3 regions of the Clostridium sp. YIM B02551 genome follow, and region 3 is predicted to be linked to each of the others. Evidence: a T-box and tRNA genes for the amino acid it is inferred to sense, from the RefSeq annotation. Region 3 holds a T-box; the other regions hold tRNA genes.
The links. A T-box is a leader RNA that pairs with one kind of tRNA and senses whether it is charged. The one in region 3 lies ahead of leuS (leucine--tRNA ligase), so its partner is inferred to be a tRNA-Leu.
Positions count from the first base shown of each region.

Region 1 (10,183 bases), on a different contig from region 3:
ATCTCCATATTTCAATGCAGTTTCTGCCTTGTTAAGTCCTTGAAGTGCCCCATAGTGTCTCTCATTAAGTCTCCAAGATCTTTCTACAGGAATCCATAATAAATCTAATTCATCTAATACATACCATAAAGTTTTAATTGACCTTTTAAGCACTGAAGAAAATCCCTTATCAAAACTATAACCCTCTTTTCTAAGTATTTCTCCTGCTCTTTTAGCTTCTTCAATACCTTTCTCGGAAAGCTCTACATCTGACCAGCCTGTAAATCTATTTTCTTTATTCCATACACTTTCTCCATGTCTTAATAAAACAACTTTTTTCATAATATTCCCTCCTATCCTCCACAATATATATTTAATACTTATTAATACTTATTAATAATTATTACTATATAATAATTATACACCTGATTTATTTATATTTAACCCCCTACATTATCCAAAAACACCTAAATAACATAATTTAAACCATTACTTATCCATTTTATTACGTTTTTCTAATTTTATTGCCCCTTTATACAAAATATAAAAGCCACTAAAGAATCGTTACTCTAGTGGCTTCTAATACTTTTAAAATCTTTGTTCTGTTCTACTTATAATATCTTCTTGCGTAGTAGAATCTAGTGTTACAAATTGCGCACAATATCCTGCAACTCTAACTATTATATCTCTATATTCTTCTGGGTTTCTCTGTGCATTTCTTAAGGTTTCTGTAGACATAATATTAAATTGAATGTGCCAACCCTTAACTGCAATAAAACTCTTAATAAACATTACAAACTTCTCAAATCCAATATCATTATTAACTAGATTTGGAGTAAATCTAACATTTAATAATTGACCACCTGTCATAAGAATATTTGGAAGTTTTGATACTGTTTTTAAAACTGATGTTGGTCCCTTAGTATCTGTTCCTTGTACAGGCGAACATCCTTCTGCTGCCGGTGTCCATGCTTTTCTTCCATCAGGAGTTGCTCCTGTTACACACCCCATTGGTACATTTGAAGATATTCCTGATGTAGATAAACCATAATTTCCACCTATTGGACCTTTGCCATACCTTGTATTATTATATTTTGAAATCTCTTTTATATAGGTTTCATATACGTCCACAGCTATGCTATCAACATACTCATTATCATTTCCGTATTTAGGAGCTCCCTCTAATACTTTTCTTATTCTTTCCCCGTTAATTCCTTCAAAATTGCTATCTAAAGCATCTTTTATTTCCTCTAGGGTAAATACCTTATCCTCATATACAAATTTCTTAAGAGCCGCAAAACTATTAGCTGCATTTGCTAATCCAACTTGAAGCCCTGAAATTATATCATATACAGCTCCCCCTTCTTTTATTGTTTTACATCTTTCAATGCAATTATCAATTAGTGAAGAGCAGAATATATCAGGATAATCTAATAGATTTACATCTGCAACTTTATCTGAGACTACTGATAGTTTTGTATAATATTCTATATTCTTCTCCCATGCTTCCCATAGGTCTTTATATTCTTTAAAATCCTTTAATGAACCATTTCCTGCATTAAGAATATATCCTGTTCTTTTATCAAATCCATCATTTAGTGTTAGTTCAAAAGCTTTAATAAAATTAAGGAATGTCATTCCTGTACATCTATAACCCCATTTTCCTGGAACTGCTACCTCAACACAACCTACCATAGTATAATTGTAGGCATCTTTGTAATAAACCCCTTTGTTTAGAAGAGCAGGTATGATTATGTCATCATTATGAAGTGCAGGCATTCCAAAACCTGTAGATATAACTTCAGCACATTCTCTTAAAAACCTTTCTGATGTATTCGCATGCACCCTTGCTGAAAGGTTTGGTTGAGTTAGTTTTGCTTCCCCAACACTTTCTAAAATCAAAAAGCTCAATTCATTTACTGCATCAGTGAAGTCAGAATTAGTTCCTCCTATAGTAACATTTTGATAAGTCGGATATCCTGCTCCATAACCAGAGTGAGAAGTTGACCTTATCTTAAGAATTGAATATAGCTTAATCCATAAGCATTGTAATAGTTCTTTAGCATATTCTCTATCAATTATTCCTTCTTTAATATCCTTCATATAGTATGAGTTTAGATATTGATCTACTCTTCCAAGTGACGCAGAGTGTCCATTGCTTTCTATTTGTATAACTAAATGAATAAACCAAATCATTTGAAGTGCTTCTTCAAAACTTTCCGGAGCATCTCCTGGTACCTTCTTACATATTTCTGATATTTTAATTAATTCTTTTTTTCTTTTTTCATCTGTTTCTTTTTCACTTAAATCATATGCTAGCCTTGAATATCTTTCTCCAAATTCTATAATACTTTTATTAATTATAATTATAGATTCTAGAAAAGCTATTTCCCTTAGAGCATCATCATCACTTATATCTATTTTTTCAAATCTTTCTTCTGCTTCTTTTATAATACCTTTTAATCCTATTCTTAAAGCTTTTTCAAAATCAGGTACTATATGCCCATCACCAGAAGTCATATTACCTTCTCCATGTATAACTTTAATTTCAGAAGCTTTCTTAACCTCCTCAGGAATTACTGCCATGCACTTGTCTTTTAAGGTCTTTCCTTTCCAATAACCTATGATTTCTCTTAGTTCTTCTATATGTTCCTCTGGAAGATAAAAGTTATCTCCATCTCTCTTATTGAAATTTCCTTTATCATTAAGTTCAGTCTCCATCCAATCTACTGCATACTCTGGAAAAATTGGTGCTGTTCTTTCCTCTGAGGCTTGATTACCTACTATAAGTTCCCCGTCTTTAATATAAATGCTCATATTCCTTAAGATTTTTTCTACTGCTTTAGCCCTTTTAATGTATATTGGCTGAGCTTCATTTTCTTTATAAGCATCGGTAATATATCTTGCACGTTCGATGCACACCATTGGAGTTTGGGATAAAACAGATTCCCTTAACTTTTTAATTCTTTCACTTTTAATTTGAAAACTTTTCATTTTTCTATCCCCCTATAATACATTTTATATTTTCTTCTTCAACCATTGCCTTTAAAGTTTCTATATATCCTAAGTCTCTTTTATCTAAATCTTTTAGCTTATATTCCTTTTGCAATCTCTTATATTTGTCCATTCCTAATGTGTGATAAGGAAGAATATGAATTTCATTAATATTATTTTCCTTAGCTATTTTAATAGTTTTACTTATATTTTCTTTATCATCATTCAATCCTGGGATTAATGGAATTCTTATAATGATTTGTTTATTTAATCTTGAAAGTTCTTTAAGATTATTTAGTATAACTTCATTAGGTACTCCTGTTAACTCTTTATGACTTTGTGAGTTAGTATGCTTTATATCAAACAAAAAAGTATCTGTAACTTTGCTTAGATCTTTTAACTTTTCAATTTCTCCGTATCCAGAAGTCTCAACAGCCGTACTTATATAATTTTCTTTGCACATAGTAAGCAATTCTATAACAAAATCAGCATTCATCAGTACTTCTCCACCAGATACAGTTACTCCCCCTAGAGATTGTCTATAAAAAATTTCGTCTTTGTAAACCTCTTCAAAAACCTCCTGAGCTGTCATGTTTTCTGCTACAAATTTCAAGGATGAGGTCGGACAAGATTTAATGCATTCCCCACAAGTTGTACACTTTTTATGATCTATTTTTAACTTCCCATCTACTAGGCTTAATGCTTCATCTTCACAGCTTAATATGCATCTTCCACATGAAATGCAATCAACATCAGAATAATACAATTGATTCTTACCACTTTGAGTTTCAGGATTGCTGCACCAAAGACACCTTAATGGACAACCCTTTAAAAAGACAACTGTTCTAATTCCTGGACCATCGTGAATGGCATAATGTTCAATGTCACAAATTAATGCTTCCATTCTCTCGCACCCTTTCATAAATTATCATTTATTATCATTCATTATTACTTAATATCATTTTACTCTTTAAATATTATCAAGTCAATATATTGTTTATAGACTTTATTTATAATAATCTTTATTTTTTATTATTTTTAATATACAATAAATGTATTATCAAAATTTATCATTTATTATCACTCAAGGAGGCATTAAATGTTTGCAGAAGAGAGATTAAACGCAATTCTTAGTATATTAGAGGAACAAGGAAAGGTGTATGTTAAAGATTTAAGTGTAAGATTTAACATGTCTGAACCTATGATAAGAAAGGATCTTCAGAGACTTGAGAAAGAAGGAAAATTAAAAAGAACCTATGGCGGAGCCATATTAGAAAGAAAAAAAGCTGAAAGCACTAGTATCGAAACTAGGCTTGTTAGAAATACAGATAAAAAGCATATTATAGCTAAAAAAGCTCTTAATGAAATTAATGATTTGGATATGATTTTTCTAGATATATCAAGCATTAATTATTTGATGGCAAAATTAATTGCAGAAGAAAATAAAAGAATTACTGTAGTAACAAACATGGTAGAGATTTCGACTCTTTTTAATGAAAATACAAACACTGAATTAATTTGCATAGGGGGAAGATATAACAAACATCTTGGTGGAGTTGTTGGTTCTGCTGCCTCATTAGATATTTCAAGATATAGAGTAGATAAAGCTTTTATTGGTAGCTGTGGAGTTAATGTACTTGATAATAGCATAAGTAACTTTGATTTGGAGGAAGGGAACACTAAAAAAGCTATAATTAAAGCTTCAAAAGAAACCTTTATAGTAATGGAAAATACTAAGTTTATTTTTGACGGTTCCTATAAATTTGCTATTTTAGATGATATAAATAATATCATTACAGATGAGCTCCCTGATATGAAAATTTTAGATGTATTAATGTCTAAAGATATTAGAGTAATTTAAACTTTATTCTAAATAAATGACTATATTTTAATATAGTGTTGAAAAATAGCCTTAAAATTTCAGATGAAATTTTAAGGCTATAATGATTAATATAAGAAATCTTCGAAGTATTTAACTTTCTATTCAAACAATTCATTTACTATTGGAATAATATTTATTAATGGTTCTTCATAAGGATGAATTTCTCTGATAACCTTAATTGCATTCTTAACATATTCTATTTTACATCTTATCTCTATCTTACATTCCGTTCCTTCGCATACCTTACCTACCTCACCATTAAAGGGATTTGAACCTTCTAAAGGTCTCCAATAACCTCTAACATTTGTTATTGAAATAACATTATCATAATCTCCAATCTTACATGCATTAACTTTATTAAGTTCATCTCGTAATTTTATTGTATATTCTTCTGGAACGTATATTTCGATTTTTACTTCTTTAAATTCCACACTACATCCCCCCCCTAGAAGTTTCTATTATACTTACCATATTTGTTTCTACTTAAAATATTATCACTGACTGGAAACTTAGTCCATATTACATCAACATAGCTATTTAGCCGTAGTAAAAATGGATATAAAAAAAGAGAAGTGAATTACATTCACTTCTCTTTATTGGTGCTGATGGAGGGACTCGAACCCTCACGATTTGTGGTCGGTGGATTTTGAGTCCACTGCGTCTGCCATTCCGCCACATCAGCAAGGCACTTAAATATATTATCACATCTTTTATATTAATGCAATATGTACTTATGATTTCATGTTAAAATATAGAAAGAGGATATCTTAAAGTTATTTTAAGACATCCTCATCTTATTATTCTTTAATATCTTTAGTTGTTATAGTTTGCTCACTTTCTTCTCTAACTTCTTTACTTTCCTTTTTGTCTTTGTCCTTTGAGTTTATAGTTTCAATAATGGATTTCTTAATTTCTTCCACTACAATATTGTGGTTTTCATTAGGTTTATATTCAACACCAATTTCTTTGCTTAGTAGTACAGTTAGCAAGCTTTGAACTGCATCTACATGTCCATTTTCCGCACTATTTCCCATAGTAATAACATTCTTAGGAACAATATCAATTCCTGCTGTAGCTATTGCTTTTGTGAATTTATCCATAACATCTTGAGTAACTTGATATTGTGGTCCACCGTATGCTCTAACTTGTTCTTCAATAGCTATAGCTTTACCTATACCTACCCTAGCTTCAAGTTCAGCTTGCGCTTCAGCTTCAAATTTAGTTTTATTAGCATTTGCCATAGCTATAGTTTCTATTTTCTTAGCTTCTTGAATAGATCTCTCAAGTTCAGCTTTACCTTGGTTAGCTTGGATTTCAATATTAATTAAAGATTCTGTTTTCATGGTTTGTTGTTTAGCTACAGCTTCAGCTTCCCTTAAGGTTTTTTCCATATCTGCTGCATCTTTCTGACTCTTATAGGTTTCTATTTTTTCTCTTGCTATTTGTCTATCCCTAAGCTGAGTGAGCATATCTTCTATACGAGGATCCTTTTCTCCTGAAGGAGTCCCTACTAATACCTCTTCAAGTTCAAGATTATATTTCTCGAATTTTTCTTTCATAGCCTCAGTTGCAAGTAACTGTATCTCTGTTCTATTTTGAACTAGCTCAATTAAGGTCTTAGTCTGTCCAATATTCTTAAAATAAGTTCCTATTAGTGGATCTAAAGTCTGCTCAACAAGCATCTTAATATCACCAAATCTTTGAATTACTAGTGGAGCTTTCTTATAGTCTATATGAACTACAACAGATAGCGGTAATAATGGTTCAAAGGCATCCTTAGTTATTAAGCTTACTTCCTTTAAATTACTATCATATTGTAATTTACCATTCTCTTTACTATTCCATTTTAAAATAAAGTTTGTAGTTGGAACTGGAAATACCTTGATTGCATATGGATTCAAAGCATATTTACCTGCCATTAATGGTTCTTTCCATACACCTCTTTCACTGCTTGCAACCAGTTCTCCATGAGTGTAGGTTACATCAGACTGGTCTTTTCCTTTTGCACCTGTAAAAGAGTTAACTACTCCAACATATCCTACATCAATTATTGTCTTTTTAACCAATTCTACTGATGCAAAAAGTCTATTTATATAATACTTACCATCTGTAATTACTTGTAATTGTCTACCTCTATATCCTCCAGCTGCTAAGAACTTTTCAATATCCTGAAAATTATTATGATAGATTTCTTTTATATTCTTATCATTTCCTACAACTGGGGCTATTATATCTCCTTCTGGTAACGATGGACCGTCTTTTGTAGTAACAACTCCTACTAGATCACTTTCACCTTCAATAACTATTGGTCTAAATCCATTAGCATATGGATTAGGATTACTCTTATTCCATATATCATTTGCCATTCCCATAACTGATGCTTTATCATCATTTCCAATAGGTAAATAATATATCTGATTTTCAGTAATAATTATAAATTGTGCTGTATTAAAAGCATAAGTACCTTCTCTTAGTATTCCTCTTTGAGGCCCTTTTTGCCCGCCATTTTCTAAGAATGCTCTAACACTTTGAAAATTATTACATGAATCTATTATTTTTCCTAGTGATTGAGATGGCTTTAATGCTTCTCCATCACGAGCAAATACATATCCAATTTGTCCTTGAGGAATAGTAATAAGCTTTTGTCTATGAATTTTGTATTTAAATACTGATCTAAGATGAATTCCCGGCTTTAACAAATCTGGTTGATATCCAGCTTCTCCATTAAGAGAAATAACCGAATTATTATCCTTCTGTCCCTTTTTTCTACCAAGCCAAATTTCTACTATACCTACTTCATCACTTTTGATTATTGTAAGCCCTAATACTCTAAATATTAAAAACCACAATAAAAAAATACCTACAAGACATCCAACTACCCAAAAAATTATGTCTGTCATTTATTCTACCCCCTTAGTTAATATACTTATTATATCATCATTGTATAAATTTTCTATTTACAAATTATGAATATTTATCAATTAACTTATTTACTATATTTACCGCCTTTGATGGATCTTCAGTTATTGTTGTTTCTTTTGCTAACAAAAATCCTGTAGCTCCATTTTTAATAAACCAATAAATATCATCCACTTCTGCAGGAGATATTTCTTTCCCTTTAACTAAAGAATCTAATAGATGAGTAGCTACTATTAATTCTCTTGATTTACATCTTTTAAATATCATTCTTTGTATAATTGGAATATTGTTTATTCCAACCTCCGGCACCAGGTCTCCTCTTGCGATAATAATACCGTCACATTCTTCTGATATACTTTTTATATTTTCAACTCCCTTAAATGTTTCAATCTTAGCATATATTTTAGGAAAGGCTTTTCCCATTTCTTTTGATTTATTAAAAATATAATTTTTATAATTTAGAAGTCCTTCTTTACTTTCTATATAAGATAGTGCAATTATATTAAGCTCCTCTCTTATACAAAAATCTATATCTCTTTTATCTTTAGTACTTATACTTTTTTCCTCTCTTATATACCCTTTAATATTACAGCTTTTTTCAGCCCTAACAATTCCTCCTCTTTTAACCTTTCCAATTAGGAACTCTTTATTTTTATTTACTATTTGAAGATTTATTGCACCATCTTGAAAGGTTATTTCCCTAGAAGTGATCTTCTTAAAATTATCTATGCTCAAATTAAGAGGAATTAATTTTTCCTCTAATGATATTAATTCCTTATATTTTTCATAGGAACATATTTTAATTAGTTCCTTATGCAAAAGTCTAATTGGCCTTTGCATTTCACTCCATACCCTTATCTTACTTCCTTGTATATCACCTAAAATATTAACATCCATCTCCTCTTCTCTTATTTTCTTCACCATTTTTCTAAAAAAATCCTCACTAAAGTGGGAGAAATTTAACCTGATTATATTTCCACCCGAATTTCTTAATTTATTTAATGTTGTTTTTTCTAATGTATTTGGTGCTACTGTACAAATTATATCCATAATTACCCCTTAAAAATTCCTTCTTTTTAATCCTATAATCTTAAACTAGTTTTTATTCATTAAATTATATTTAAAGGGAGAGACTATCAAGTACTACTACCTCATAATTCCCTCCCAATCCTTGCTTATATCAAGCAATGCTTTACTGAAATAAGGTTCAATCTCCCATAAAGAAATTCCCCTCTTTGTCATTACTTCAACGCACACAACACTATTTTCAATATTTGATACAATATAATAACTCATATCTTTTTTATAATCTAAAACCTTGAAGTTCATTTTTTCTTTTTCAGAAGTAAATTTTTCATAAAACCTTTTTGAAAGAATACTCCCATCTCCAAATATTCTTAATTCCTCTTCATCTCCTTCTACGAGATTTAAATATAGATAGATATCAACCTTCGATTGATTAGCTAAGACTACCTTTTTAAGCAACATATCACCAAACCCTGAGTATTCAATATCATTCATAATTATGACAACATGGTCTTCTTCCCTTAATTTTTTGGCAATTTTATTTCTTAAATAGCGATTTTCAATATCTATTCCATATTTCATATGCTTCCTCCTTAAGAGAATTTAAAATTATATAGAAAAGTGTAAACAGCAATGAATGTTTCAAAAGCTATTTACACTTTTTATTATTGTATGTTATTAGCTTTAAAAGGTTCTAAGGTGTATAACCATTTAATAAATTATAATGAAGCAAAAAAAGGAGTGATTTTCATGAAAAAAGTTCTGGCAGCATTTTTAGCCTGCTCATTAATTTTCTTATTAAGTGGTTGTTCTCTTAAAGATCCTAAATACATAAATCTTGAGTCCAAGCCATCAGAACAATATTATACTCAAGAGTTGAAGGACAAATTAAGTGATAGTGATGATTTTAAAGTATCGATACTTGATACTAATTTTTATAAAGAGAAACAAATTCCTAAGGAAGAAAATAAATCATTTATAGACTTTATTAACTCAATACATCCTGAATACTACAAAGAAGCTTCAGTTGATAAAACCAAAAGATGTTTATATAAAGTGTATGTAACAATAAAAAATAGTAAATATCTTTTAAAAGTCTATGAAAATGAGATTATAACCATTGCACCTTGGGATGGAGTTTTTGATGAAGATGTTTTAAGTGAATTAAGCATTCCACCTGGACAAAAACTTATCTCTATATGTAAGCACTATATAAAATAAGGCTAGAATACTCAAATAGTTGTCAGAATGTGTTATTATATAAATAAGTTATTTGGAAGGTAGGGATTTTTCTGTTTATAAAAACTTTAAATACACTAGATGAAAATGTAATTAAATCTATTAGAGAATTAGAACAGGTCTGCAAAACATATGATAAATTAA
Region 1 is NZ_JAKGTF010000003.1:14,402-24,584, forward strand. It holds gene gpmA (2,3-diphosphoglycerate-dependent phosphoglycerate mutase) at 1-321, opposite strand, end outside; gene L1S47_RS04285 (glycyl radical protein) at 568-2,973, opposite strand; gene L1S47_RS04290 (glycyl-radical enzyme activating protein) at 2,978-3,877, opposite strand; gene L1S47_RS04295 (DeoR/GlpR family DNA-binding transcription regulator) at 4,073-4,834, shown strand; gene cutA (divalent cation tolerance protein CutA) at 4,954-5,286, opposite strand; tRNA gene L1S47_RS04305 (tRNA-Leu) at 5,453-5,537, opposite strand; gene L1S47_RS04310 (SPFH domain-containing protein) at 5,653-7,755, opposite strand; gene L1S47_RS04315 (pyruvate kinase) at 7,820-8,824, opposite strand; gene L1S47_RS04320 (hypothetical protein) at 8,921-9,382, opposite strand; gene L1S47_RS04325 (DUF4883 family protein) at 9,551-10,021, shown strand; gene L1S47_RS04330 (GNAT family N-acetyltransferase) at 10,141-10,183, shown strand, end outside.
Region 1: it encodes a tRNA-Leu, which carries the amino acid that the T-box ahead of leuS (leucine--tRNA ligase) is inferred to sense. The anticodon was not compared.

Region 2 (10,183 bases), on a different contig from region 3:
CTCTACAAAAAATGTTAACGTAGTAATGCAAATTTCTAGAGAAAGCTCGGAGTTATTAAGTATTCTTAAACCTGAAGCCTTAGTAGATAATATTAATGAATACTGGACTGGAGTAAAAAGGTATTACATTCAAAATCCTAATTCAAAATTATTAGCAGACTTAGGAAATATCTGTATGGCAGATCCCAATAACTTATATGAATTTATAAAATGGGGTATAGAGAATTATCCTTCAAATCACTATGCACTAGTCTTATCTGATCATGGCGGTGGATTTATAGCTGCTATGCCTGACTTAAGTCAAGATAGGCCTTATATGATGGGAATATATGATCTTTGCAAAGCAATTAATCTGATATACCAAGATATTGGTGTTCAGCTTGAAATTCTTATGTTCGATATGTGCTTTATGAATACACTGGAGATAATATATGAACTTGGAAAAGAAAAAATAAATACAGTAAAATCAGTTTTGACTTATATTAAAACGGGTCCCTTAGAGGGCTTAAATTATTATAAACTAATTAAGTTTTTTGATGAAAATCATAATGAATTAAACAATAAATTATTCCTAAAAAATCTTATTGATAGCTTAAGTTCAAATCTAGTTGCACTAGATATTGATAATGATAAACTTATTAAATTAAAGGAATTAGTTAGTTCAATGGCTTACTTTTATCTTAAAAATAATAATTGTAATAGTATAAATGAATCATTAAATTATACAATAACTAAAAAATCATTCTGGCATATGTATAAAATAGAATTTGAAGAAAAACTTAATGATATAACTATCTATAATAACAAATTTCTAAATGCCAAAAATAATACTTTAAATGTTATAGATTTAACCACTAAGCATAATGTAAATAAAGAAGTTTTAAGTAAATATGAGGACTGTTACTATAAATTAGCCTTTGCAAAGGATAATTATTGGTTCAATTTATTATTTGATAAACCTATAGACTGTAAATATGAATCCAGTATAGAAGAATCAACATTAAACCCTTTTAAATTAGATAGATATGAGCTACTTAAAATTATTACTGCTGTAAATCCTTCTTATAATGAAGAAGAGAAAGAATTAATACTCAAAAGATTATGTGCTTATAAAAAATGGACTAATCTTAAATAAATAATAAAGCCGTACTATCTTACTAAGTATGGCTTTTAATAATATTATGTTCATTACTTAAAATTTATCTCTTAAACTTTTGTATGATGGATACTTTAATGATATAATTATTTATTGTCGCAAAGTAATGACAAATAAAAAAAGTAAAGTGAGATTATAAAATGAAAAATGAAAAATTAGAAAGAGCAATAAATAGAATAGATAGTGATATTGCTGCCATGAACACAGCTAAGAAGTACTTATCAAATGTAGAAGAAATACATCAGGTAGTTGAAACCTTAAACAATAAAAGACAATTATTAGCTAATGAAATATATGCTGAAGATCATAAGTGTTATTTCGAATGTCGCGAAGTTATAGAATCAATGATGGAAAAAGATTTAGGAAAAGAAGAACAGGCTCAATTGCTAGAGATGATAAAAGAAAAGTTTGGTAGACAATCACCAAATGTAAGTAAGAAAAGTAGCGGTCTCAATGCTTGGTTAAAAGAACTTAGTATCGAATATAATTGGTGCCATGATGAAGGAACTGATTGGGATAAATTAATTATAACTGGATTTGGCTTATATAAATAAATTAAAATAAAATTCATTGAAGACCTTCTTATTCTTAAATAAGAAGGTTTTTCGTTAGAAGAAAACCTTACCAGAATTATTTTTATAAATTATGATATACTAATAAAGAAATGATTTTTATTAAGGAGGCTATTTCAATGGTACAAGATAGCACTGAAAATTTACTTAAGAATGAGCTTAATTCTAGTACCAAGGTTATAAAAGAATTTATTAATATGAATAATATTAATTTAAATGTGGCTAATGATATACTTAATAATACTCAGCTCAATGATAAAAATTATAGTAAAGAAATCAAAAATATTACTCAATCTAGAGAAATAAAAACTTATATATAATGTAATGAAACAAAATGAAGATTATGAAAAATAAATTAAAGGAAAGCTCCTTTTGTTGTATTCTACAATCAGAGCTTTCCTTTATGATTTTTACTGAGTGTTATTATTTTCTTCTACATACTTTTTAAAGTTATCTAAGATAGACTGCCATCCTCTTTGTTGGAGTTCAATTGAATTAGTGTCTTCAGCTTCAAAGTTTTCCATAACTATGGTCTTATTTGATTTGTTAGCAAATGATATCCTTACTTTTCTACCATCTCCCATTGTATAAGATATTAATTCGTTTAATTTTACTTCATCATATACTCCACCAAAATCAAATCCAAAACTTCCGTCTTTTGCTTCCATTCTAGAAAGGAATTTTCCCCCTGCTCTCAAATCATTTTCCGCAAAAGGAGTATGCCAATCTTCCGTAGCACTATTCCATTTTTTTATATGTTCTGGCTCTGTCCAATACTTCCATACTTTTTCTACTTGTTCATTAATTGTAGTTTCAACAGTTATTGTAGTTTTTTTATCTGTCTCCATTCTATTCCTCTCCTTTCTAAATATTTATTTCTTTTATAATACTTCAAAAACAGACCAAATAAAATTCTTTTTTCTAAAATATAACACAATTCTGTATATTTTACATATCATATATTCAAGAATAACTTACCACCATTAAATTTTATAACTATATATAATAAGTCGGTACTTAAATATAAGGTGGTGAAGACTATGCTGCAAACTACTCTTTATTTACTATTAATAGCCCTTATTAATAGTTTTGATAATATTGGAATAAGAATTGCCTATAGCATTGGAGGGATTAAGGTTCAGCTCAAGAAAAATTTTCTTATATCATTAATGGCATTTACTGTTGCGTTTACTTCCTCTCTTTCTGGTAGCTTGATCTCTAATTTCTTAAGCGATAATGTAGCCTCATTCCTTAGCATGCTTCTAATCTCAGGAACTGGTATCAAAATTATGCTTGAACCATTCCTAAAAAAGAAAGATATTACTGAGCAAGTAAAAACATTAAGCTATAAAGAATCTATTTCTATTGGACTTGCTTTAGCACTTGACGACATTGGTGGTTCGGTAGGAGTTGGTTTAGCTGGTTATCATCCTCTTGCAGTAGGTTTAGCTTTCTTCTTAGTAAGTTTTCTTATATTTTTCTCTGGTAATTATGCAATAAAGATATTAAGTAAATTTAAAATTGATAAAAGAATTGCTACTGTTCTAGCTGGTATATTAATGATTGCAATGGGAATATCTCAAATTTTAGATTGAATTTTCTTTATACCTAATAGGGGCAGTATTAAAAAATATTGTCCCTACTTAAAATATATTTTTATAGTTTTTTCTCAAAATCTTCAATCATTTTTTTAACCATCTGCCCACCTAATGGTCCTCCTATTTTTCCAGCTTCCTTAGTTGTTATATCTCCACTATATTCTTTATTTAAATCCACTCCCACCTCTTTTGCTGCTTCTACTTTAACCTTATGTATCCCTTCCTTTGCTTCAGGTACTAATATTTTATTACTTCTTCGAGCCATTTTAGTTCCTCCTTAATACATAGTCATACAATTAATCATTACTATTGTCTGTAAATATTAATTAACTACACCTCTTTATTTGTGGAAATAGAGCCATGACTCACCTCAAATTTTTATAAAAAAATTAAACACATGAAGTGCTCTTATTAGCACATCATGTGTTTGATTACTGATATTTTATGGTGCAGGTGACGGGACTTGAACCCGTACGTTCGTAGAACACACGCCCCTCAAACGTGCCTGTCTGCCAGTTCCAGCACACCTGCTTATACACTGTTACTTATATATAATAATTTTTTTATAAGCTTTTGTCAATTGTGATACTATAAATCTGCATTCTTTTTAGCTAAAAAAATTAGTGCATTTAAATTGTCATAGGAATATACTGCTTTAGTTTGTTCATTTCCAAAAGAACCGTAGATTTCGCTATCTTTATTTTTAACTTGGAATTCTAACATTCTTTTCTTTATTGCATTAGCCTCAGTTTGTCTATTTGCATTTTCAAATATTTCCCCACAAATTGAATATAATGAAGTGGACTCATAATCACTTGTTCTATTCCCGTTAAAATCATATTTTATATATAATTTATTTTCTTTACTGAATTCTTTCCATAGCCAATCAAGCTCTTTTGAAATATCAACACCAGCTGATTGCAGGTTTTTTAATGAAATTAGTGAGTATACTAGCTCTACTTCCTTTTCATCTGAATACTTATTTTCTTTAGGCAAGTAACTTTTCTTAAATAAAGGTACTCCTCTAACAGGTTGTCCATCCTTCAAAATATCTAAAGACTTCTCATAAATCTTCTTCCATTTAGAATTGGATTTCTCCAATAATTCCATAGTTTTAAGATCTAAATAGCACAAAACAACTAAATTACTTGATGATGTACCATCATTAGAATCATATATATATCCATTCTTTGACACCTTCTTCAATGTATCTTGTGCTATACTAATTGCAAGATACTTATATTTAAAGTCCCCCCATCTATCATATGCATAAAGCAAGCTTTTTACTATCCTTAAATCATCAATAGTAGACGAACTTTTATTCGTTTCACTATTATTGTATCTCCATGCAAGCAAACCATTTTTCAATCTCATTTTATTTTTAACTATGTCATAATTATTATCAAATTGATCTTTTTCTCCTGAGTTAACTAAATAAATCATCCATAACCCTTGTGATTCAGATAAAACTGTATGCCCTTTGGTTATATCTCCTTGATCAGGCTCATCAATATAATTGGTATATACTCCGTATCCTTCCTTATACATTTTATCTTTTAAAAAGTTATAACTTAAAACTTCTTCTTTTGACTTTTCTTCTGTTTTCCAAGATATATTTAAATTCAACTTAAAAATATATGGCTTAACAATAACAAAAGTCACAGAAAATATAATTATCATGATAATTAATATAATTTTTATAATTTTATGTTTCTTCATATACCCTCACTAATTAAGAAAAAGCTTTTCTCTTAATCTTCCCCCAACTATTTCTTTTCTTTCTAAATTTTAAAATTCCTTCTAATCTAAATAATACTGTAAGCTGCCTATATCCAAAATTCTCTAAAACTCCAAAAAAACTTAAACGAAGCAATTGCCTTAAACTTGGATATTTATTAAATGTGTATTCTTCAAGCAAAATTGCTCCTATTGACAAAATGATTCCATAAAGTATTGATGAAGTAAGAAAAAGAATAAAAAACCTTAAGTCTAAAAATCCAAAAATAAAGGAAAGAGGAATTAAGAAATAACCAATGACCTCAATTAATGGACCTGTCATTTCAAAAATCCAAAAATATGGAGCTGCAATAAGCCCTATTGAGCCATATTTAGGATTTAATAAAACTCTCTTGTGCCTAAACAAGCTGTCCATAAGTCCTATTTGCCACCTTACCCTCTGACTTTTCAAATCTTTTATCCTTTCTGGTGCTTGTGTCCAACATACAGGATCTGGTATAAATTTTACCTTATATTCCCTCTTGTTGGCAAGCATATATTCATGTAATTTCATTACAAGTTCCATATCTTCTCCTATAGTTCCTACACTATACCCCCCTACTTCTATAACTTCTGCCTTGCTAAATGCACCAAATGCTCCAGATATTATAAGCAGAGATCCCATGGCATCCCATCCCATTCTTCCAGTTAGAAATGCCCTTAAATATTCAATAATCTGAAACATTGCTATTCTATTTTTAGGAAGATCTATTTTCTTTATAATTCCATCTCTTATAGAACTTCCATTTGCAATTCTAACAATTCCTCCAACTGCAATAGTTGCTTTATTTTCGATAAATGGCATTGTAACTCTTATCAAAGAGTCACTTTCAATTATAGAGTCAGCATCTATTGCAGCGAAAATAGGATACTTTGATACGTTTATCCCTGCATTAAGTGCATCAGCTTTCCCTCCATTTTCTTTATCAACCAAAACTAAGTTGGGAATATCTATATTTTTGTAAATTCCTTTTATGTTTTGAGTTTTAACTCTATATCGTATTGGTTGTTTTAGCATAACTAAATCAAATGCCTCAATTACTTTTTTTAAGGTTTCATCTTTTGAACCATCATTTATTACTATAATTTCAAAATTAGAATAGTTTAGGGATAACAAGGACTTAATATTGTCCACAATGGTTTGTTCTTCGTTATATGCAGGAACTAACACGGAGATAGGAAGCATATTTTCCGATGAACTGTATTTTTTATAGTCAGAATATATTATCTTTTTAATATAATCCGATAAACTAAAGGCAGATAGTATTAATTGAATGAAATATATAGAATTAATTAATAAAACATAATATAAAATAAAATTATTAAAATTGTAAATAATTCTTCCAATAATACTCCAGCTCATATTCCACCTAACTTTCTTTCATTGATAAATAATCTGAAAATAAATCGTATAGTTCTTTCTTATTTGGCTCCCTTGAATATTGGAATACAAATATATCTTGAGTCAAACCGCTTCCTTCAAGTGCTGAAACAATACTATCTTTTGCAAATTCATCATCACTCATAAATATATCTCTAAGTTTATTAATCCCCGCTTTTATACTTATAATTGAATTAGCAGAATTATATCTAACCCACCATTCACTATCAGAAAGTGCATTAATTAAAGCATCCAGTGCTCTTTCGTCTCGCATAGCTCCAAGAGCTTTTGCAGCTGCAGACCTAACCTCCCAATTTCTATCTTTTAACTTATTTAATATTTGATCCATAAATCTCGTATCACCAGTTTTACCAATTGCTTTTATTGCTGCTATTCTTTTTTCCTTATTTTCATTATTAATAAATCTTGCTATATTCTCATTTAATGTAGGTACCATATATCCTCCTGTGGTTTTTATAAATACAGTAGATACAAATACATTAGGGAAATCCAGCATTTTATTAAATAATCCTAGCTTATCACCTTCAAAGCTATCTATTATTTCAGTTAAAGCTCTCTCACTTAAATTAAATTTATTTCCTAAAATATTAAATGCCTCTATTAAAGCTTCTTTATCGCCTATTTTTGTTAATGCCATTAATACGTTATATCTTATATCAATGGATCTTATTCTAAGGACTTTTAATAGATGTTCTGTGGCAGCTTCATTTTTAAAAATTCCAAGATTTTTACATGAATGAGCCACTTTAAAATAATCTCTACTTTTTAAATTTTTAAATTCATATTCTAGAAGTCCTATATTATAGCATACTTCACTCATTCTTTTTGATATTATTCCAGTGTAAATATTGCTATAAAAAGCAATTCTATCAATTATAATTCTGCGTTTAATCTTATTTTTTACTAACTTACTTAGTTTTTGAATTTCTTCAATAGTACCCTCTCTTTTCTCTAAATTAATCATAAATTCATCAAAGAAATCCACTATATCCTTATAATAGCTTTTCGACTTTTTATGAATATATTTTTCCAAAATTTTTTGATAAACTAGGTAAATGTATAAAATAAGTATAAATCCTATAAAAAATACAATTGAATAATAAACTAATCTTTCCATATTACCTCTTCTGTAACAACTTATTAATCCTTGCATCTAATTCAATTGGTGAGGCAGGTCTGCTTAAAAAATCATCTGCTCCTTCGTTAAATGCTCTCTCAATTAATGTTTCACTTTTTTGCAATGTAAATACTATGATTTTAGTATCTTCATTTGCTTTTTTAACTTCTCTTATTATTTCAACGCCTGTCATTCCAGGGAGTATAAATTCTGTTATGACAATATCTATTAAATATGCTGATAAAATTTTATGTAAAGTTTCCACATCATTAGCTGTGTATACCTTAAAATCTTTATTTTTATATCTTTTTTTAATTATCTTTAAAAATTCTTTGTCTTCGTTTATGATAAGAATACTCTTTGAATTTATCTCAATATTCTTATCACTTAAATATACTTTTCCTCTTTCCTTTCTCTTAAATTTCAATAATTCAATTAGTGCTATCTTTAAAATATCTTCCTCTTCTTGAAATTCTCTAACATTGCCAGTTATACTTATTTCTCCTTTAAATTCATTAGATAACTTACTAACCTCATTTGCAATTTCCTCTCCAAGCTTAAGCACATATAATGAGGTTTTATTCGGAAATACCATTAAAAACTTTCCTCCAGATATTCTGAATATAAAATCTCTTAGCGCTAATTTATCTTTTAGTATATTTGTTATTTTTTTAATAACTTCATTTCCTGCTAATTTTCCAATGTTCTTATTAATAGCGGATAAATCATCTATATCTACTATCAAAATTGATAACTTTGACTTATCTTTCTTAGATATACCTATCTCTTTTTTTAGCAATTTCTCTCCATAAGTAGCTGTATACGTGCCTGTTAAAGAATCATATATTAAGGAATTAACATATTCATTATAAATACTTATAATGTTCTTTAGTTTTAAGACTAGTTCTTTTGAATTTATTGTTTCCTTGAGATAATCTATTGCTCCTATTTCCATTGCTTCTAATTTAACTTCATTATAAAATTCCCCAAGAAATAATATTGGTATCTTTTTAAATTTATCTTCTTTCCTTAGTTTTTTATATAATTCAAAGGATATTCTTTCAAGATCATCTTCAATAATTATTAAGCTAATACTTTCTTCTAATAAATCTAAAAAAACTTCTTCTTTTTCCTCCATAAAGTCTTGTATATTTTCTATGAGAACCCCAAATCCATAGGTATTGCATTCTACAACCCAGTTAGGAAGTTTTTTTTCATTATGAGTAAAAAATAGTATACTTCCTTTAGTTTCACTAACATTTACTAACATTTAACTCGCTCCAATTCTTTTAAATGCATCTTTTAAAATATAGTAAGATGGTTTTAATCTTTCATGATATTTTGGCATTTCCCACTTATCCCAATTAAACGTTCCTATATTTCCACTCTCTATTGTTCCATCTGCATTAAATATACTTAAACCCAATTGAAAATTCTGTGCTTCTATAGGCTTTATACCTTCTATATGTAAGTCATTCATAATCATCTTCTCAGATGGGTCCATCACATTAAATAATTGCCAAGGGATTCTTATTTCTACATTATCTCCGTTAGAGTAAAAATCACTTAAGGAATTAAAATCCTTATTTTTAGGGTTTCCATTTCCGTAAAATAATTTACCTGTTTCATATTTGGTAAATGGAATAACTGTCTTATCCTGTGGTAACTTAAGTTGTCTATTTAAACACAGATATATGGGATTAAATGTTCCACTGTTTTTAGTATCAAAGTTTGGATTTATATCAATCATTCCAAGCTTTGAATATATATAATAAAATGAGTCATAATAGCTGTCTACAAGTACTCTCGAATTATCTTTTCCATTTATAACAATCAAGAATTCTGATCCCATATTTAAGTTTAAATTAAAATCTTTATAATAACTATTTCCACTATTTTTTATGGTATCTATTGAAATAATAATTTTATTCTTAAATAACTGTAAATCTTTTTTCTTTATCCAAAAATATATATATTTTTCATCAGACTTTACATAAAGTTCTGCACTATTAGTTTTAGAAATATTATTACTATTAATCCACTCTTTAATATTTCCATCAACATAACAAATGCTTTGCTTTTCTCCTGGATCAAAAGCCAATACGCCAAACTCCTGTTCATTTGTTTGAGGATTTGACCAAAAGGGTCTCCTATCAGGTATATCTAAATCCATGGTATTCCAGGTTCTCTTAAACCATTCATCTTGCCATGTAAAAATGAGTCCACCTGCATAACCAGTATTATAAATATCTTGCAGCATTGATACTTCCATTTCTCCTTGAGATTTTTCGTCAATCTCTCCTTGATTAAAGCCTGTATGAATATTCTCATGTGCCTTGCCTCTTGATGCTGGAATTCCGAACTCAGCTACTAATACCGGAATGTTATGTTCCTTTATTAAATCCTCCAAATAAGCCTTGTAGGTATTAACCTCTCCACTTTTATTTTGTATATATTCCTTTTGATAATTCATTGAGTCAGGGTAATAGGGATAAATGTGATACGATGCAAAAAGCCCCGGCTTAAAATTTTCTTTACTTAAAATATGCATTGGATTTACTG
Region 2 is NZ_JAKGTF010000020.1:19,772-29,954, forward strand. It holds gene L1S47_RS18950 (clostripain-related cysteine peptidase) at 1-1,135, shown strand, start outside; gene L1S47_RS18955 (hypothetical protein) at 1,297-1,710, shown strand; gene L1S47_RS18960 (hypothetical protein) at 1,848-2,048, shown strand; gene L1S47_RS18965 (SRPBCC family protein) at 2,139-2,576, opposite strand; gene L1S47_RS18970 (manganese efflux pump) at 2,769-3,323, shown strand; gene L1S47_RS18975 (alpha/beta-type small acid-soluble spore protein) at 3,385-3,591, opposite strand; tRNA gene L1S47_RS18980 (tRNA-Leu) at 3,772-3,857, opposite strand; gene L1S47_RS18985 (glycosyl hydrolase family 8) at 3,915-5,045, opposite strand; gene L1S47_RS18990 (glycosyltransferase) at 5,059-6,465, opposite strand; gene L1S47_RS18995 (HEAT repeat domain-containing protein) at 6,473-7,621, opposite strand; gene L1S47_RS19000 (response regulator) at 7,623-8,891, opposite strand; gene L1S47_RS19005 (family 2 glycosyl transferase) at 8,892-10,183, opposite strand, start outside.
Region 2: it encodes a tRNA-Leu, which carries the amino acid that the T-box ahead of leuS (leucine--tRNA ligase) is inferred to sense. The anticodon was not compared.

Region 3 (10,183 bases):
CTACTCATTCCAAGTTAATTGAGGTTGATAATTTAATTGAAAATGGGCATAAAGTTCTTTTATTTATTGATGAACTAAATAGATGTGAGCATACCGTGCAACAAGAGTTAATGAATTTAATTTTAAATAGAGAAATTAACGGATATTACTTACATAAAGATGTATATGTTATTGCGGCAATGAATCCATCAAATAAATACGATGATTTTGAGAATAGCGAATATCAAGTTGTGGACATGGATCCAGCTCAAGAGGATAGATTTGTTTGGATACAAATGGAGGTAGATATAAAAGAGTGGCTTAAATGGGCAATGTCAGATGGAGAGATACATGAGCATATAATAGAATTTTTATCTTCATTTCCAGATTACCTACATACACCAAATTCAACAGATCATATAAAAGCAACTCCAAGAAGCTGGGAAAGGGTATCTAAGGGGTATAAAATATTCTTAAACAGCAAAGAATCAGTTTCAAAAAATATTTTTTATAACCTTGTTAAGGGGAATATAGGCGTAGCTATTGCAGGAGATTTTATAAGCTTTATAGATAACATAAAAAATCCACTTATTAAACCAGAGGATATATTTAAAGAGAATATTTTAACATTTGATATTAAAGATAGAATATCAAGAGAAAACCACTCAAGGTTATATATTATTTCAAAGAATTGTTTAAGTTATTTACAAGATCTAAAAAACAGAAAAGGAAATATCACTATATTCTCAGAAGTATTAAAACTTTATCCAAAGGATTTAAGGTTAGGAATTATGAAAGAAATTAAAAGTGATTGCTCTAATGATTTATATATGGAATTTCTAAATAACGAGGAATTTTTAGATGCCTTCTTTGATATATATTCAAGGTAGTGAGGGTGATAAATAATATGAATTATGAAGAGGAAAGCAAATGGTTATTAAAGAAGTGTTATGAAATGGAATCTCCAAAAGAATTTACAGAGGAGTTTGTAAGAAGATTTTGGAGCATAATAGAAGAGGTTAATATAAGTCTTTTGTCTGGAGAGGATAATTTCTTTGGACAATTTATAATACAAGCTAAGAGGAAAATTGATTTTAAAATAACATGGCCGATTTCTACTGTTCCGACTTCAGAAGGATATTTAATGTATTATAATCCTTTTCTGATACTTCCTTTAACATCAAAGGAGGTTGGGGCATTAATAAAGCATGAGATATATCATATAATATTTAATCATTATGAAAGAGAGAGAAGTTTAAAAAACAAGGTATCTTCTTTGGCTATTAACATTGCTATGGACATATCAATTAATCAGTATATAAAAAATCTTCCGCTTTTCGCAAAAAAACTTGATGCAGTTAACTTAGAATATAATCTACAGTTAAATGAAGATATGACAATAGAGCAATATGCTACAGAAATACAAAAGGTAATAAATATAAGAAAAAACAATGTTGTTAAAAACAATAATAATGTATTTGATAAAGAGGTTGACTTAGAGAAAGCTCATGATTCATGGGAGCAAAGTACACTAAGCTTAGATAATTTAAAAGATATAAATAAAAGAACTTCCATTAGTGCATATAAGGGGAAGGCTCCTAAAGATATAGAAAAAATGATTCTAGCGTATAGTGAAAAAGAAGAAATAGTATGGCAGAAGTTATTAAGAAATGTAATAAACAGTAGTAGAGTCGGATATAAAAAGACTATAACCAGAAAAGATAGAAGACAACCTGATAGACTGGATATAAGAGGCAAACTTCCTAATTCTATTCCAAAGATAATAGTAGCAATAGATATCTCTGCATCAATGAGTGATAGCGAAGTTAAAAGCATCATGAAAGAGATATTATCATTATGTAAGAATAAACTAGGGATTATACAAGTAATTGAATGTGATAAAGAAATCCGAAGGATATATCAGTTAAATACTGTAAAAGATATAAAGCCTAGATTGGATAAGCATGGTGCTACTTGTTTTTCACCAGTATTTGAGTACATTAAAGAGAACAATTTAAGAAATGAAGTTGTAATCTATTTTACTGATGGAGTAGGTGAAAAAAAACTTAGAGTAAAACCTATTAATTATAGAACTATTTGGGTATTAACTTCGGATGAACAGTTATCGTTAGAAACCTCCTATGGAGCTGTAACTAGGTTAGAAAGAGTTCAAAAGGAGAAATATGATAATACTTATGGGTTACAAGCCTTAAGAGAAGCTATTCATGATTGGGCAAGATAGTAAGATAAATTCTATAAATAAAAAGTAGAGGGTTCCCCTCTACTTTTTATTTATAGTAACTCAATTTTTGAGTTAAAACTCTGTATTTTAGTGAGTTTAATGACATCCAGAACAAGTTCCACAACCAGAAGCTTCTGGTTCTATAACAGGTCTTAGACTTAAGCCTCTACCATCATTTTCATCTGTTGATAGAATGATAAATCCACCGAATTCATCAACTAGTGCATTATCAGCAAAAAATGTAATATCGTTAACTTTTTCAACAGTATCTGATTCCTTTGGTTCTTCTATTGAAATATTGAATGCAGGACCACTGCAACCATATCCTGCAAGATTAATTCTTACATTAAAGTCAGCAATATCATTTTCACCTAAAAAGCCTTTAAATTCAGTATAGGCTTCTTCACTTAATATAAATTTACTCATACAATTCACCTACTTCTCATTAATGATAATAATTATTGTTTACATTATAGTGTATTTTACTAAAAACTTCAAGAGGGGAAATATAATAATTATTTCTAGTATATGTAAGTTGTGTTATTATAATATTAAGTGTATTTATATTTAGTATTTGATTTATACTATTAATTGAAATAAAATAGAACAAAGGTAAAGCTATAGTTAGGATGTGATTAGATGCCCTTTGATAGAGCATATTATATAGATAAAATTGAAGAGTATAATGCGGTTATTAATGAAAATCAATTAGGAGACTTTAAAATAATAAAAAAAGAAGGAATAGATAAGCCGGTTGAACACTATCTTTTTGAGGTTGATGAAGAGTTTAATAACACTATTTTAGAACTAAGTTCAAGTGATGGAATAATTATGAGTTTATCCCCACTAGAGATAGAAGGGTGCTTTGAAAGTATAAAGAGAGCAAAAGGAAAAGTTGGAGTAGTAGGCTTAGGACTAGGTTATTATGTGCAAGAAATAATTAAAAAACCTCAAGTAAAAGAAGTAATAGTATATGAGAAATCAAAAGAGATTATCGAACTCTATTATAAAAGTTTTAATGAAAATCCAAAGATTAGAATTATAAATGAGGATGCTTTTAGTGCAAAAGAAGAAGAATTTGATTTTTTCTTTGTTGATATATATAGCTATGAATTGAGCTTAGATATTGTAAGTGATTATATTAAGTTTAATAAGTTACATAATATTAATGAGTATTCATTTTGGGGATTAGAAAGGTTCTTGTTAAGCTGCCAAATGGAAGACTTAGCTTGGGTATACATCCCAGAAGAATGGTTAAGTATGGTTAGAGATTTATATAATAAATTTGAAGAAACTAAGTATTTCAAAGATTTTAAACCTATGAATGAGTATATAGTTAAAGAAGTTTTGCACGCATTTAGTGAGGTATTATAAATGAAAATGAGCTGTTTCAGTTACGAAACAGCTCATTTTTTTACTCTTTAGGAATTTATAACATTTAAAGATTGTGGATAAAATTATAAGTTTGAATTATAATCTGAGGATTCACTAGACTCCCTAAAGAGTAAAAAATAGAATTAGTCGCCTGCCAAATTTTCCTCACATGCGTTTGGAAAGGCAGATGCGAGGAAAAAATCGACGGCTCATAATCGCCTTGACGATTTTTTATTTCACAACAATATTTACAAGTCTACCTTTTATAACTATAACCTTAACTACAGTTTTTCCATCGATAGCTGCTGTAACTAAGTCATTACCTAAAGAAGCTTCTTTTATTCCATCTTCACTTAAATCAGAAGGAACATTTATTTTTGCTTTAATTTTTCCATTTACTTGTATAGCTATTTCAACTTCATCTTTAACAAGTGCTTTCGGGTCAAATTTTGGCCAAGCTTCGTTAAATATAGAGTATGAATTTCCAAGTAAGTTCCATTGTTCCTCAGAGAAATGAGGTGCAAATGGTGCAAGAAGTCTTAAATAATCATCAAGAACTGATTTTAAGAAATCTAAATTTAGTGTAGATTCTTGAACATATTTGGAAAGAGCATTTATAAATTCCATCATTCTAGCTATAGCTGTGTTAAATTGAAGCTTATCTGTATCATCAGTAACAGCTTTTATTGTATTATGTCTCCAGAAATTAAGCTCTTTTTCAGCTTTGTCTATGGCAATTTTAGAATTATCTCCTTTAGAAATTAACTCTCTTGAAGTTTCTAGGATTCTTTCAATTCTTTCAACAAACCTATTAACAGATTTAATTCCGTCATCACTCCAAGCTCCACCTTCAGTATAAGCAAATCCAAACATTAGATACATTCTAAATACGTCTGCACCATATTGTTTAATATAGTCGTCAGGGGATATTGTATTCCCTTTAGATTTACTCATCTTTAATCCATCAGGCCCAAGTATTAGACCTTGGTGAGTTAAGCTTAAGAATGGTTCATCAAAGTTTAGATATCCCATATCTCTTAATGCTTTTGTAATAAATCTAGCATATAGTAAGTGCATACATGCATGTTCTGGACCACCAACATATTTATCAACTGGTAGCATCTTATTTATTGTTTCAGGGTCAAAAGCTTTATCATTGTTATGAGCATCAGCGTATCTTAAATAATAGAAAGAAGAACATACAAAGGTATCTAATGTATCTGCTTCTCTTTTTGCAGGACCTCCGCAACAAGGACAAGTTGTATTTATAAAGTCTTCATTTTTTGCTAGAGGTGACTTCCCATCAGGTGTAAACTCTACATCATAAGGTAATTGAACTGGAAGGTCCTTTTCAGGAACAGGAACAGTTCCACATTTTTCACAATGAATTATTGGAATTGGTGAACCCCAATATCTTTGTCTTGAAACCAACCAGTCTCTTAATCTGTAATTAACCTTTTGTTCACCTAAGTTATTTTTAGCTAGTTTTTCAACAAGTTTAACCTTACCTTCTTCTGTTGTTAATCCATCAAATTCTTCAGAATTTGTTAATACGCCATATTCACAATATGGAAGTTCAGGAGAAGAACCGTCTTTTGCATTAATAACTCTTTCAATTGGTAAGTTAAACTTTTGAGCAAAAGAAAAATCTCTTTCATCATGGGCAGGAACAGCCATTACAGCACCAGTACCATAAGTAGCTAAAACATAGTCTCCAACCCATACAGGAACCTCTCTTCCGTTTATAGGGTTAATAGCATAGGAACCAGTAAATACTCCAGTTTTTTCTCTAGAGATTGATTGTCTTTCTATATCAGATTGTTTTTTAGCCTCATCTTTATAAGCATCAACTACTGCTTTTTGTTCAGGAGTTGTGATCTCATCCACTAATGGATTCTCAGGAGCTAAAACTACATATGTTACACCATATAGAGTATCAACTCTTGTAGTAAATACATCAAAACTTAAATCGGAATCTTTTAAATTAAAGGTAACTTGAGCACCAGTTGATCTTCCTATCCAATGCTTTTGCATTGCTACAGTCTTTTCAGGCCAATCTAGTGTATCAAGCTTTTCTAATAATTCATCAGCGTAATCAGTTATTTTTAAGAACCATTGAGTTAGGTCTTTTTTTGTAACCTCAGTAGAACATCTTTCACATGCACCATCTATAACCTGCTCATTTGCAAGAACGGTATTACATGATGGACACCAATTTACTGGAGCTTTCTTTCTATATGCTAATCCTTTTTCATATAGTTTTAAAAATACCCATTGAGTCCATTTGTAGTAGTCAGGAAGGCAAGTAACGACTTCACTTTCCCAGTTAAACATAGCGCCCATAGCTTTAAGCTGCTTTTCCATAGTATCTATGTTCTTTAATGTTGAATCATGTGGATGAATTCCTGTTTTAATTGCATAGTTTTCAGCTGGAAGTCCAAATGCATCGAAGCCCATAGGCTGGAATACATTGTAGCCATTCATTCTTTTAAATCTTGCCCATGAGTCTACTGGACCATAGTTAAACCAGTGTCCTGCATGAAGCTGACTTCCTGATGGATAAGAAAACATTTCTAATACATATAGTTTCTTATCTAAATTTTCTTTATCAAACTCATAAAGTTTTGTTTCTTCCCATTTATCTTGCCACTTTTTATCAATGGAAGTTCCGTAGTTTCCCATAATTTTTCCTCCTTAAAATATAAAAATAAAAACCTCTCATCTCATAATTAAGAGACGAAAGGTTACATTCCGCGGTACCACTCTTGTTAGAATAAATATATTATTCTCACTTAAAACCTTAACGTGGTTAACGTCTTTGCTTTAACAAAGAAGCTCATAGACAAGTTCATATTGTTTCAATGCTATTTTACACCAACCAATAGCTCTCTATAAATGAAGTTCAATACTACTACTTCTAATCAATGCATTGAATTATTACATTATATGTTATTATATGATATTTCTATGGGTAAATCAAGAATGAAATTAGGAGTATATATTATAGAATAAAAACAAAATCTTAAGATTTTATAATTTTTAATTATAAGGTACTCAAAAATAAAAATAATTATATATAATATATCAAAAGGAGAGTGTTGAAATGAGCTTTTTTGGTAATATTATATGGATTATTTTTGGAGGGTTAATACACAGTATAGCATGGTTATTTTTTGGAGCACTTTGGTGTTTGACTATTGTGGGTATACCAATAGGAGTACAATGCTTTAAAATGGCATCACTGCAGTTTGCACCTTTTGGAAAAGAGGTAGTTACAGTTGATAATGGAGGAGTAGCTTTCTTGGCTAATATACTTTGGATCATTTTTGGAGGAATCGAGCTTGCATTAGGTAACTTAATATCAGGTGTGATTTTATGTTTAACTATTGTAGGAATTCCCTTTGGCTTGCAGTTTTTTAAATTAGCACAGCTTAGTTTAATGCCGTTTGGAAAAGAAATTAGATAAGTTAATAGGTTTTGTAAGGGAATTGTAAGAATTACAGAGGTTACTTTGTAATTCTTTTATTTTACCATTTATCTTAAGGTGGTTCTTTAGGAGGTGGTATAATATATGGGAGAAGAGATGAGGGGGAGAATATATGACTAAAGAGAACATATTGGTAGTAGATGATGAAATAGAAATAACAGATGCGATAGAAATATATTTAAAAAACGAAGGGTATAACGTTTTTAAAGCTTATGATGGACTAGAAGCCTTAGATATTTTAAGTTCAGAAGAGATACATCTTATTATTATGGATATTATGATGCCTAAAATGGATGGAATGAGAGTTACATTAAAGATACGAGAGAGCAAAAATATACCTATAATAATGCTATCAGCAAAATCACAAGATACTGACAAGGTATTGGGACTTAACTTAGGAGCAGATGACTATATTACAAAGCCTTTTAATCCAATAGAATTAATCGCTAGGGTAAAATCACATTTAAGAAGATATATTAAGTTTGGCAATTATGTTGGAGAACCTGAAGGAGCTCTAGTAGTTGGAGGATTATATTTAAATAAATTAACTAAGGAATTTAAAGTAGATGGACAAGATGTAAAGGTTACTCCGTTAGAATTAAAAATTCTTACCTTACTTATGGAGAATAAGGGAAGAGTATTTTCAATTGAAGAAATATATGAAAGAGTCTGGAATGAACCATCTTTTAATGCAGATACGGTAACAGTTCACATAAGAAGAATAAGAGAAAAAATAGAAATAAATCCAAAAGAACCGAGATATTTAAAGGTGGTGTGGGGAATTGGCTATAAAATTGAAAAACAATAAATTTATATATTTTTTAAGTCTTATAATATTGATTTCTTCATTATTCGCTCAAACAATAATTGTACCAGAACTTATAAGAGGATATGGATATAGAAACTTAAATTTTATGGATTCAGATAATTTTAAGTCTAATCTTTTTGATTTTTACAATACATTAATGGGCTCATACTCTAAGTATGGAGCTGGAGAAGATAGTGATAGATTTAAGGAAATTTCTAAGACTGATATACAAAATAGGTTAAAGGTACATGAAGATGAGTATAATTCTATAAAGGTTCAGTTAGATCAGATAAAGGAAAATGAAAAAAATGACTCAAGTAACACTGTGAATAATGGTGTAACAAATGAAGTAATAACTGGAGGAGTAACTACCTATGGCGTACCAGAGTTGGGAAATTTTAATACTTATGCTGAGGGGCTTGCATTATTTAATAATCTCCATAAAGCAACAGAGGAAGATGTAAAAAAGGAAATATTATCAGAGAAAAAATCAGAATATCAGAGTATAGAAAAGACACTGGATATCTTTAAAAATTTTCAATACGTAATTTATAATGGTGAAAATAATGAAATATTAAAAACAAATTTGGAAAATGAGTTTAGTAATAGTGAGGCAATTAAAAACTTAGAAAAAGAGGCTAGATTTTATGCATTATTTGATGGGGGAAAGGCAGGAAATATTTTAGAGAATGTAACAGGAACTATAAATGGTAATTACTTTAATAACTATGATTCTAGATCCTTTGATGCTGTAAAAAATGAAAAAGTAAAGCTACTAATAATGCTACCTCAAAAGCTATATTATCAAGATAATATAAAACAAGCTGAGAATCAATTTCTATATGGACAAAATAACTTTATGAAATTTGCTATTTCAGAAGGCGTAGCAGTTGTGTTACTTTTATTATCTTTAATATATGTAATAAAGCATAGAAGAAATTTAATTGATAATTTCGTGGTTAGAGCATATGAAAAGTTATGGCTAGAGATGAAACTAGTATTAAACATTTTTATTGCTTATGTGGTAAATTTTTTTACTAGCATATTATTTAATTTTTATGGTACGGAAGAGATTATAGTTTTATCTAGTTATTTCATAATATGCACCTATATCCTACTGAGAAAAAGAGTTAAGCTAGTTGGAATAAAAGGAGTCATAAAAGAAAGCAGTGTTTTATATAGATTATTTAACCAAGTAAAGAAAGTATTTTTAGTGAAATCAATAGGAATAAAAGTGAGTATATTTGTTCTATTAACATTATTATTCATCTTTGCACTATTCTTAATTCCAATATCAAGAAGCTTAACACTTAGTATTATTATAATTTTAGTTTATATAATTCCTTATTTAGCTTTGGTGGGCTATTACGGAATGAAGTTTACAGTGGGCTTCAGTAAGATTGTAAAAGGTTCAGAGATGATTTGCAGTGGAGATTTAAATTATCAAATAGATGAAAAGCAAATTGGAACTTTGGGTACATTAGCTAAAAATATAAATAGCATAAAAAGTGGTTTAGAAAAATCAATTAAGAATGAAACAAAGAGTGAAAGAATGAAAACGGAGTTAATCACAAATGTTTCCCATGACTTGAAAACACCACTAACTTCTATAATTAATTATGTTGATTTGATAAAAAAGGGGAACTTATCTAGCGAAGACATCCAAGATTATATAAAGATTATAGATAGAAAATCCCAAAGATTAAAAACACTAATTGAGGATTTATTTGAAGCTTCTAGAGCGGCTAGTGGAGAAATAGATTTAAATATGGAAAGACTTGATATTGTCGCCTTACTAAAGCAATCCTTGGCAGAATTTGAGGAAAAAATAAAAGAAGGTTCTCTAGATTTTAGGGTAAATACACCAAGTGAAAAAATATATGTTATGGTAGATGGTAAAAGAACTTGGAGGGTATTTGAGAATCAAATTATTAACATTTTAAAGTATTCTTTGGATAATACAAGAGTATATATTAATGTTGAAAGACATGAAAATGAAGTTGTAATTATAATGAAAAATATTTCAGCCTACGAAATAGATTTTAATAATGATGAAATAACAGAACGATTTAAGAGAGGAGACAAATCAAGAAATACAGAAGGGTCAGGATTGGGGTTAGCCATTTCAAAAGGACTTACAGAGCTTCAAAGGGGAGAATTTAATGTAGAAGTTGATGGAGATTTATTCAAAACAATAATGAAATTTCCCATTGTAGGATAAAAAGCAAAAAAAATATAAATAAATTTTGGAAAAACTCTTTACAACTAATAATTATTATTATATAATAAAACA
Region 3 is NZ_JAKGTF010000002.1:221,508-231,690, reverse strand. It holds gene L1S47_RS03780 (ATP-binding protein) at 1-869, shown strand, start outside; gene L1S47_RS03775 (VWA-like domain-containing protein) at 887-2,221, shown strand; gene L1S47_RS03770 (HesB-like protein) at 2,318-2,647, opposite strand; gene L1S47_RS03765 (hypothetical protein) at 2,861-3,595, shown strand; gene leuS (leucine--tRNA ligase) at 3,827-6,277, opposite strand; T-box leader at 6,325-6,529, opposite strand; gene L1S47_RS03755 (YccF domain-containing protein) at 6,699-7,061, shown strand; gene L1S47_RS03750 (response regulator transcription factor) at 7,195-7,890, shown strand; gene L1S47_RS03745 (sensor histidine kinase KdpD) at 7,865-10,111, shown strand.